Regions from separate parts of the Dactylosporangium sp. NPDC049742 genome, predicted to be linked through region 3. Evidence: riboswitches for the same ligand, from Rfam matches in the RefSeq annotation. Region 3 holds a riboswitch; each other region holds the start of a gene.

Region 1 (3,265 bases), on a different contig from region 3:
GAGCGGGCCGAACTCGCTGTAGCCGGACGGCAGCTGGCCCTTGCCGGCGACCAGGGTCGGCAGCCACCTGGCGTAGAAGCCGCCGGCCCGGCCCGCGGCCTTGGCCTTCGCGCCCAGGCCGGCGTCGGGGTCGATGATGTCGCCGGCGACGGAGAGGTGGGCGTCGACGGCCTCGCGGGCGATCGCCAGGTGCATGATCTCCGTCGAGCCCTCGAAGATGCGGTTGATCCGCACGTCGCGGAGGATCTGCTCGGCGGGGATGGGGCGTTCGCCGCGGGCGGCCAGGGAGTCGGCGGTCTCGTAGCCGCGGCCGCCGCGGATCTGGACCAGCTCGTCGGCGACCTTCCAGGCCAGCTCGCTCGCGTACAGCTTGACCAGCGCGGCCTCGATGCGGATGTCGTTCTGGTCGTCGTCCGCGAGGCGGCAGGACAGCTCCAGCATCGCCTCCATGCCGTACGTGGAGCCGGCGATGAACGCGATCTTCTTCGCGATCGCCTCGTACGAGCCGATCGGGCGGCCCATCTGGACCCGTTCGGCGGCCCACTCGCGGGCGACGTTGAGGCACCACTTGCCGGCGCCGACGCACATGGCGGGCAGCGACAGCCGGCCGGTGTTCAGGGTGCTGAGCGCGATCCGCAGGCCCTGCCCCTCACCCCCGATGACGTTGGCGGCGGGCACCCGCACGTCGTGGAAGCGTGTCACGCTGTTCTCCAGGCCGCGCAGGCCCATGAACGCGTTGTGCCGCTCGATCGTGATCCCGGGTGCGTCGCCCTCGACCACGAACGCCGTGATGCCGCCCCGGTGCCCCTCGGAACGGGGTACCAGCGCCATCACCACGAACAGGGTGGCGAGGGTGCCGTTGGTGGCCCACAGCTTGACCCCGTTGAGCAGGTAGTCGCCGTCCCCGGTCGGCACCGCGGAGGTGCGCATGTTCGCCGGGTAGGAGCCGACCTCTGGCTCGGTCAGCAGGAACGCCGACACCTCACCGCCCGCGAGGCGGGGCAGGAAGCGGGACTTCTGTTCGTCGGTGCCGACCAGCTTCAGCGGCTGCGGCACGCCGATCGACTGGTGCGCCGACAGCAGCGCGCCGATCGACGGGTTGACCGACCCGACCAGCGCGAGGGCGCGGCAGTAGTCGAGGTTCGACAGCCCCAGCCCGCCGTACTTGGTGTCGATCTTCATCCCGAAGGCGCCGAGCGAGCCCAGGTCGCGGAGCACCTCGTCGGGGATGCGCGCGTCGCGTTCGATCTGCTGTCCGTCGACGCTGCTGATGTACGAGTGGAGCTTCGCCAGGAACTCCTGGCCTTCGACGGCCTGCTTGTCGGCCGGCGGTGGGTCGATCAGGTCGAGGCGGAAGCGGCCGAGGAACAGCTCCTTGCCGAAGCTCGGCTTGCGCCATTCCTGCTCGCGGCTGGCCTCGATGACCTTGCGCGCCTGTTTCTCCGTGTGCGTGCTGCTAGCGGTGGGCGAGGAAGCGACCTGCGTCATTGCGGCACCCCCAGGTGTCAGTCCAGTACCGACCAGGCTATTACCCGCCAGTAGCGAAGGCCATGCCTCGCCAACGAGGATCAAGCGCCGTGATTTTCATGACGCGGACCTACGAGCGGGAAACGTTCACTGTTACCGTCGGGAAACAACTTCACATCCGACAGGGGAGCGCACAGCGCTGAGAGTGCGGCGAGCAAGCCGCAGACCCTCGAACCTGATCTGGGTAATGCCAGCGCAGGAAGCTCGGTCACCTCAGGCCACGCGCCACGTCCGCACCCGCGGCGTGGCGTCGCGTCTCCTTCTGGCTCACCCCCGGACCAGGAGGCACCGAAATGGAAACCCGTTGGCGGACCGTCGACATCATCGTCGCGTCGGTCATCGCGGTGGCGTTCGCCGCCGTGTTCTACGCGTGGAACAACCTGTGGAACGCCATGGAGAGCGTCGCCCTGCCGTGGCGCGCGTTCATCTACGGCGTGTGGCTGATCCCGGGCGTGCTCGGCCCGCTGGTCATCCGCAAGCCGGGCGCCGGGCTCTACACCGAGTTCGTCGCGGCGCTGGTCTCGGCCCTGTTCGGCTCGACCTGGGGCCTCGGCGTGCTGCTGTCCGGCCTCGTGCAGGGCGTCGGCGGCGAGTTCGGCTTCGCGTTCACCGGCTACCGCAGCTTCAAGCTCGGCAACGCGCTCGTCGCCGGCGCCCTCGCCGGGGGCGGCGCGGCCCTGCTGGACCTCAACATCTACTACGGCGCGTTCAGCAACACCGACAAGGCCCTGTACGCGGCGATCGTCATGGCCAGCGGCGCGGTCATCGCCGGCGCCGGCTCGTGGGCGCTGCAGCGCTCGCTCGCCACCACCGGCGTCCTGGACCGCTTCCCCTCGGGGCGCGAGCGGGCCGCCGTCTAGGCACATCTCAGCAACAGTGAGCACCGTCGAGTTCAAGGGATTCGGGTGGCGGCACGCCGGGCGCAAGGCCTGGGCGGTCCGCCACTTCGACCTGCGGATCGAGCACGGCGAGCGGGTCCTCCTGGCGGGTGCCTCCGGCGCCGGCAAGAGCACCCTGCTCGCCGCGCTCGCCGGCCTGCTCGCCGAGGACTCCGGCGAGCAGGAGGGCGAGGTGCTCGTCGACGGCGCGCCGGCCCGGCAGCGCAGGGCGGGCACCGGCATCGTCTTCCAGGACCCGCAGACCCAGCTCGTCATGAGCCGCTGCGGCGACGACGTCGCGTTCGGCCTGGAGAACCGGGGGGTGGCCCGCGACGAGATCTGGCCGCGGGTCGACGCCGCCCTCGCCTCCGTCGGCTTCCCGTACGACCGCGAACGCGACACGGCCCAGCTGTCCGGCGGTGAGCAGCAGCGGCTCGCGATCGCCGGCGTGCTCGTGTCGCAGCCGCGGCTGCTCCTGCTCGACGAGCCGACCGCCAACCTCGATCCGGCGGGTGCGCAGCTGGTACGGGCAGCGCTCGCGAAAGCTCTGCACGACGTCGACGCCACCATGATCCTGGTCGAACACCGCCTCGAGAACGCGTTGACCCTGGTCGACCGGGTGGTCACGCTGGGCGAGGAGCAGGAGCCGGTCGTCGTGCCGCACCGGCCCGGCTCCGGTCCCGGCCCGGTCCTGCTGACCGCGGAGCGGCTGGCGCTGCGGCACACCGGCAACGTCGTCGACGAGGTCGTCCGCGCCGGCGAGGCCCTTGCCGTCGAAGGCCCCAACGGCGCCGGGAAGTCGACCCTGGCGCTGCTGCTGGGCGGGTTGACGAAGCCGGCGAAGCCCGGCCGGGTGCACG
Region 2 (3,265 bases), on a different contig from region 3:
ACGGCGGCGACGGGCAGGTCGGCGAGGACCGCGTCGAGCTGCGCCCCGACGAACCCGGGGTCGACGGCGGAGATCCCCCGCACGCCGACCGTGTTCTGCGCGGTGAGTGCGGTGATCACGCTGGTGCCGAAGACCCGGTGCGCGGCGAACGTCTTCAGGTCCGCCTGGATCCCCGCACCCCCACCGGAGTCGGACCCGGCGATGGTCAAGGCGACGGCCGGGTTCACGCCGTCACCTCCGCTGCGCTCCGGGCCGGTCACGCGGTCATCAGCTCCTTGACGAACCTCGCGGGGTCGTCGGCGCGCATGACGGCGCCCATGACGGCGACGCCCGCGGCTCCCTCGTCGAGGCAGTCCCGGACCCTGGCCGGCGAGTCGACGCCGCCCAGGGCGTACACCGGCAGCGGGACGACCAGCGCCATCCTGGCGAGCGCGGCCAGCCCCAGCGGGGGGCCGTAGCCGGGTTTGGACCGGGTCGGGAAGATCGGCGACAGGGTCGCGAACCCCACCTCCGCCTCGGCCGCGGCGAAGAGCTCCGCCTGGTCGTGGCACTTGCGGTACGCGGCCGTGTCCTCCGCCAGCACGAGCCGGCCCTTGACGCCGTCGAGCATGCCGCGGAGCCGGTCGGCGAGGTCGGCGCGGGCCCCCTCGGGCAGGTCCTGCTCGCCGAGGACGACCAGCCGCGCGCCGCCGTCGATCGCCCGGTTGACCACCTCGTCGAGCGGCCGGTGCGCCTGCCGGCGGTCGGTGAACAGCACCAGCCTCGTCACCATGGCAGTCCCCCCATCGGGCTCGAGGCGGTCGCGTACAGGCGGCGCGGGATCCTCCCGGCGGTGTGCGCGAGCCGGCCCGCCTCGACCGCGAGCCGCATCGCCTCCGCCATGCGCGCGGGGTGCTCGGCGCGGGTGACCGCGGTCGCGAGCAGCACCCCGTCGCAGCCGAGCTCCATGGCGAGGGCCGCGTCGGAGGCGGTGCCGATCCCGGCGTCGAGGATGACCGGCACGGCCACCTTCTGCCGGATGAGCGCGATGTTGTGCGGGTTGCGGATGCCGAGGCCGGAGCCGATGGGCGCGCCGAGCGGCATGACCGCGGCGCATCCGGCGTCGGCGAGGCGCTGGGCGAGGACCGGGTCGTCGGTGGTGTACGGCAGGACCGTGAACCCGTCCTCGACGAGCCGCTCCGCGGCGGTGACCAGCTCGACCGCGTCGGGCAGCAGCGTCTCCTCGTCGCCGATGACCTCCAGCTTGACCCACGCCGTGCCGAACGCCTCCCTGGCCAGGTGGGCGAGCTTCACCGCCTCGGTCGCCGTGTAGCAGCCGGCGGTGTTGGGCAGCACCCGGACGCCGCACCGTTCGACGACGTCGAGCAGCGACGGCGCGCCCGGGTCGAGCCTGCGCAGCGCGACCGTGACGAGCCCGGTGCCGCTGGCCCGGATCGCGGCCTCGAGCGCGGCGTGGCTGGTCGCCCCGCCGGTGCCGAGGATGAGCCGCGACGGCAGGTCCTCCCCGGCGATGCTGAGCTTCGCGCCGTTGGCACCACCGGTGCCGTTGCCGAGGTCAGCCACCTTGGACCGCCGTGAGGACGTCGATGGTGTCGCCGTCGACCGGCCTGGTCCCGGCCCAGTCGGCCCTCGGCACGACGGACCCGTTCAACGCGACGGCGACGCCCCGCGGGTCGGCGACCCCGGCGAGGCCACGGACGACGTCGGCGACGGTCGCGGTGTCGTCCACATCGGCGGCGACCGCGTTGACCACGAGCTGCATACGGCTCACTCCTGACTCCCTGCGCCGGCATGATCCGGATCAGGTTCGACGGTCGGGGGCTGACAGCCCCCCTCTCAGCCCGGTCATACCGGACTCCCGTGGGGTACGAGCTGACCATAACCCCGCCGCGGTCCTCAGGTAAAGCGGCCCACCCCGTACGCGCTGATGTCCACGTCCGTCGATCCCTTGGTGACCAGGTCGGCGACGGCGTGCGCGGTGACCGGCGCGAGGAGCACGCCGTGCCGGTAGTGCCCGCCCGCGACGTACACGTTGCCGGGCGGGTGCCCTTCGAGCCGGCCGAGGATCGGGGCGTTGTCCGGGGTCCCGGGGCGCAGGCCGGCGAGGGTCTCCGCGAGCGCCAGCTCGGCGACCCCCGGCAGCAGGTCCGCGGCCGGTCGCAGCAGGTCGAGCACCCCACCGGCGGTCACCGTCGTGTCGGCGCCGCGCTCCTCCTCCGTCGCCCCGACGACCAGCTCCCCGTCGGCGCGCGGCACCAGGTACACGTGCCGCCCCAGCGCGACGCCCCGCACGACGTGCGTGAGCAGCGGCTCGGCCCCCCGCAACCGGAGCAGCTGTCCCTTCACCGGCCGCACCGGCAGCCCGGTCAACCGCCCGATCCCGATCCCGTTCGCGACGATGATCACATCGTCCCGCAGGCTGGACAGGTCCTCGACGTCCCGCTCCACCCACGTCACCGGCAGCCGCTCCGACCGCAGCGCGGCGAGCAGCAGCCGCGGGTCGACCTGATGGTCGCCGGCCGCCTTCGCCCCGCCGCGCACCCGCGGGCTGAGCATCGGCTCCAGCTCCCGCAGCTCCCGCCCCCGCAGCGGCTCGACCGGCAGCCCCGCCCGCAGGTAGTAGTCGACGAGCCGCCGCACCTCGGTGAGGTCGTCGTCGGTGAGCGCGACGAGCAGCGTCCCCTCCGTCCGGTACCCCAGCGGCATCCCGGTCGCCGCGCTCAGCTCCGCCGCGAACCCGGGCCACCGCCGCATCGACTCGAGCATCAGGCCCTGCAGCGCCTCCTCCCCGAAGCTCGCCTCGGCCGCCGGCGCCAGCATCCCCGCCGCGACCCGGCCCGCCCCCCGCCGCGGGTCCCGGTCGTACACGGTGACCTGCTCCCCCCGCCGCGCCAGCTCCCACGCGACGCTGAGCCCGACGATCCCTCCCCCGACGATCCCGACCTTCACGCCACCCCTCCAGCCGGACCCTGCCCCGACGCCGCATGCCCATCGGCGTGGCCGGCGCCCAGCGAGCGCGACCGACCGCCTTCCCCAGACGGACGGAGGCCGTCACCTTCGAACGGGCGGGACCCGCCGCCTTCCCCGGATGAATCCAGACGCAAGCGCCCGGATTTATCCGGCATTTCGCTTTTGTCCGGTGCAGGGATGACGGTCGAAGTGGTCATGGAATCAGCTGCGGGAGCAGTCGCGCTATCGCCCGCTGAACTGGTCGCGGCCGGTCCGGACATGGAGACGGCAGACCCGGTCGCCGACCCGGCTGCGG
Region 3 (3,265 bases):
CCGGTAAAGGAGCGGTTGCGGCATTTTCGCCCCGGTACGCCGTCTCTATGGTCGTACTTCATGAACATCCCCGCCTCGAACCTGGGCACCGACCACGCGACCGTGCAGATGCTGCTCGACCGCCTCCACCGCCGCATCGGCGCCGCCGGCCTCGCGGCAGCAGCTATGGTTCCCAGCCTGTCGGCGCGGGTGGACCAGCACGCAGCCGAGGTGCGGGACCTGCTCGGCGTCCGCGGCCGCCGGCCGACGCCCGCAGCGTTGGCGAGCTACGCCGACGGCCTACTGGACGGGGCCACCGACCGCGGATGGCAGCCGCCGCAGCACGATCTGGCCGGCTGGGTCGACGCCGACGGTGTGACGGTCCGGCTCGTGGCCCTGTGCGACTTGGCCTGCAGCGCCATGGCGTAGCGGCAGAAGCAACGTTTCGCCTCCTGCTGCTCAGTGAAGGGGCGCTGTACTCCTCGCGCATCGTCGAGTGGCGGCGGGCCCGCGACGCCAGCGCTCTGGCCGGGGTGGCCGACGAGCCGCGCCTGGTTTACCGACCTCGGCCCAGGCTTCTACGACACCCGCGTCAATCCCGAACGCCGCAAACGCAACCACATCCGCCAGTTCGAAGCTCTCGGCTACACCGTCACTCTCGCCCCAGCCGCCCGACCGGCCCGTAGTAAGCAGCATCCCAGCTGCGCCGGGATGCTGCCGCCTGCCCTCTCACCCTGCATTTTCGGATCAGCTTCACCCGAGCTCTCACCCTGCACCTGCCGGTTTCCGGCGTAGCGTATGTGAGTGCCTGCGGGACAAGCGGGAGAGCGAAGCTATTAGCCCAGCGGAGCTGAGAGGCCGAAAGATCGGAGAGGTTGGACGGCGATCCCCATTCACCTGATCCGGACAATGCCGGCGCAGGAAAATTGCCTCGCAGGTTATTCATCTGCACCGACCACTCGGCGCGCCGTCTTTGATGATGTCAACGGCCATGGCGATGTGGCGTGACGCATGTTGCGTGATCGGGATCAAGACTACTGCCGGTGAGGATCGCCGGGGTGGATGCCGCGCGCGATCCCGTGCAACGCGCCCTGCCGCGTCGTCGCCCAGATGACGAACTTCATCTCGCACGTCGACGAACTTCATCTCGCACGTCAAGGACACGGGCGGCAAGCCCGAGACGGTCCCGTTGACGTTCTTCCGCAAGACGTCGGGCTCGATCAGCGGCCCGTTCGACGACGTGGTCCGCCCCGGCCACGTGCGGCTGCTGGACTACGAGGTGGAGATCGGACTGGTCTTCGGCCGCCAGATGCCGGTCGGCACGACGGTCACCGCGGACAACCTCGCCGACTACGTCGCGGGCATGGTGGTTGCCAACGACATCGCGGCGCGTGACGTCCAGCTTCCGCAGACCCAGCTCTACGAGGCCAAGCCCAGCTCTACGAGGCCAAGTCGTCGAGACCGCCGTCGCCACCGACGACGGCGCGATCGACCTCGGCCGGCAGCGCACGGTCGTGAGGTACGCCCGATGACCGGGGACCTGCTGTGGCCGTACTACGCCGCGCCCGATGACCTGGCCACGATCGAAGCCGTACCGCTCAGGGCGCGGGGCCTGCCCGAATCGACCTACGCACCAAGCGGTCGCCCGCGACGGCCTGCTCGACGCCGTCCTCGTCCTGCGGCCCACCGAGGCAGCAGGCGCGCCCCCAGCCGCTGCCCGCCGTCGAGGGCGCACGGCGATCCTGGCCGAGGGCTACGGGCTGAGCGAGGCGTCCTGCGCGAGCGCGCGCAGCTTCCCGGAAGCGCCGCGGCCGCATTCGGTCGGGCAGTGCCCGCCCTACCAGCAGATGAGGGTGGTGCGTGCCGGCGCCGACGGAACCTGGGAGGACGTGCCCGCTGGGGGGAGAGGGGCTTGCTGGGGATCAGCGGCCCTACCGTCTTCCGGGGTTACGTCACCGGCCGCGGCGAGAACGGCCACGTCCTCAGGTGCCGCCGGTAGCATTGCCCGGGGCCGGGTCAGCCGGCCGGTGATCTGTTCGACCATCCGTAGGTCGCTGCCGCCCCAGGTCGCGGGTTCATGATGCTGCCTTCTCGGCATGAACGCGCGACGGGACGACGACGACCGGGCAGGGTGCGTGTTGCACGCAGTGTTGGCTGACCGAGCCGAGCAGGATCCCGGTGAACGTGCCGTGCCCGCGGCTGCCCACCACGAGGAGTTCGGCGCCGTTCGCGGCGTCCAGTAGGACCTTCGCCGGGTGGCCCTGCACCACCCGGGTGACGACATCGACGGTGGTGGCGTGCTGGGCGTTGACATCCGCGACGGTGTCGGCGAGGGTCTGATCGCCCTCGGCTGAGCCTCGAGAGTGTCACGGCGGGGCACCTGCACGTGGGCACGTACTCGCGGCGGCATTCCACAGTCCGGCGGGCAGGTCGTCGCGCCTGCGCACCGGGTCAATCAGCGGTGAGGTCGGGCAGGCTGGTCACGTCGGTGAGCACGCGAAGGGCGACGTCGCTGAGGCGGCGGTGGGTGCGCCGGGCGTGGGCCCGGATCAGCTCGAAGGCCGCGTCGACGGAGACGTGGTGCGCCTGCGCGACGGCCCCTTTGGCCTGTTCGATGATGATTCGGTTGTTCAACGCGCCCTGCAGCTGCTCGGTGAGCACCTCGCCGTGGTGGATCGCCCGTTCCTGCAGCAGGCCGATCGCGGCGACGTCGGCCAGTGCCTGCACGATCTGCACGTCGGCGTCGTCGAGGTCGTTGCGGCCGGTGCCGAAGACGCCCATCGCGCCGATGACGTCGTCGCGCAGTCGTAGCGGGAACGCGTGCACCGAGCGGAACCCGGCGGAGGTGGCGTAGCGCGCGAACTGCGGCCAGCGGGGGCTTGCGGTGGACAGATCGGCGTTGACGACCGGCGCCGCGCCGCGGAATGCGTCCAGGCATGGCCCGTCCCGCCATTGCAGCTGCAGCAGCTCCAGCAGTGTGGTCGTCTCGTCCGAGGCGGCCATGAAGTGCAACCGGTCCTGCTCGTCGGCAAGCAGCAGGCCGACGGTGGTGTCGGTGACCAGCCCGGCGACGCGGTCGGCGAGCATCTGCATGAACTCGATCAGGTCGAACCCGCCGACCAGGGTGTCGGCCACCTCGACGAAGATCGTCGCCAGACGTTGTTCGGATACGGTGGTCATGACGGCTTCCCGGCCTTTCGTGCGGTGTTCGTGCCACTGTTCATGGATGGTCGGTGTCGAGGCGGAGCCGGTGGGCGAGGATGTCCGCGGCCACCTCGCTCAACGG

Evidence for each region. A riboswitch is a leader RNA that binds a small molecule or an ion and turns the genes downstream of it on or off. The one in region 3 is predicted to bind thiamine pyrophosphate.
Region 1: linked by a shared signal. The riboswitch ahead of AB0J72_RS09680 (ECF transporter S component) and the one ahead of AB0J72_RS47805 (fumarylacetoacetate hydrolase family protein) in region 3 are both predicted to bind thiamine pyrophosphate.
Region 2: linked by a shared signal. The riboswitch ahead of thiS (sulfur carrier protein ThiS) and the one ahead of AB0J72_RS47805 (fumarylacetoacetate hydrolase family protein) in region 3 are both predicted to bind thiamine pyrophosphate.

The regions. Positions count from the first base shown of each region.
Region 1 covers NZ_JBFANF010000005.1:230,331-233,595, forward strand. The annotation lists gene AB0J72_RS09675 (acyl-CoA dehydrogenase family protein) at 1-1,488, opposite strand, end outside; TPP riboswitch at 1,641-1,747, shown strand; gene AB0J72_RS09680 (ECF transporter S component) at 1,821-2,387, shown strand; gene AB0J72_RS09685 (ATP-binding cassette domain-containing protein) at 2,404-3,265, shown strand, end outside.
Region 2 covers NZ_JBFANF010000062.1:23,325-26,589, forward strand. The annotation lists gene thiD (bifunctional hydroxymethylpyrimidine kinase/phosphomethylpyrimidine kinase) at 1-260, opposite strand, end outside; gene AB0J72_RS46160 (thiamine phosphate synthase) at 257-772, opposite strand; gene AB0J72_RS46165 (thiazole synthase) at 766-1,512, opposite strand; gene thiS (sulfur carrier protein ThiS) at 1,556-1,762, opposite strand; TPP riboswitch at 1,761-1,871, opposite strand; gene thiO (glycine oxidase ThiO) at 1,897-2,949, opposite strand.
Region 3 covers NZ_JBFANF010000066.1:23,637-26,901, forward strand. The annotation lists gene AB0J72_RS47800 (DUF6401 family natural product biosynthesis protein) at 61-408, shown strand; TPP riboswitch at 791-920, shown strand; gene AB0J72_RS47805 (fumarylacetoacetate hydrolase family protein) at 1,124-1,978, shown strand; gene AB0J72_RS47810 (universal stress protein) at 2,055-2,249, opposite strand; gene AB0J72_RS47815 (GAF and ANTAR domain-containing protein) at 2,431-3,159, opposite strand; gene AB0J72_RS47820 (GAF and ANTAR domain-containing protein) at 3,200-3,265, opposite strand, start outside.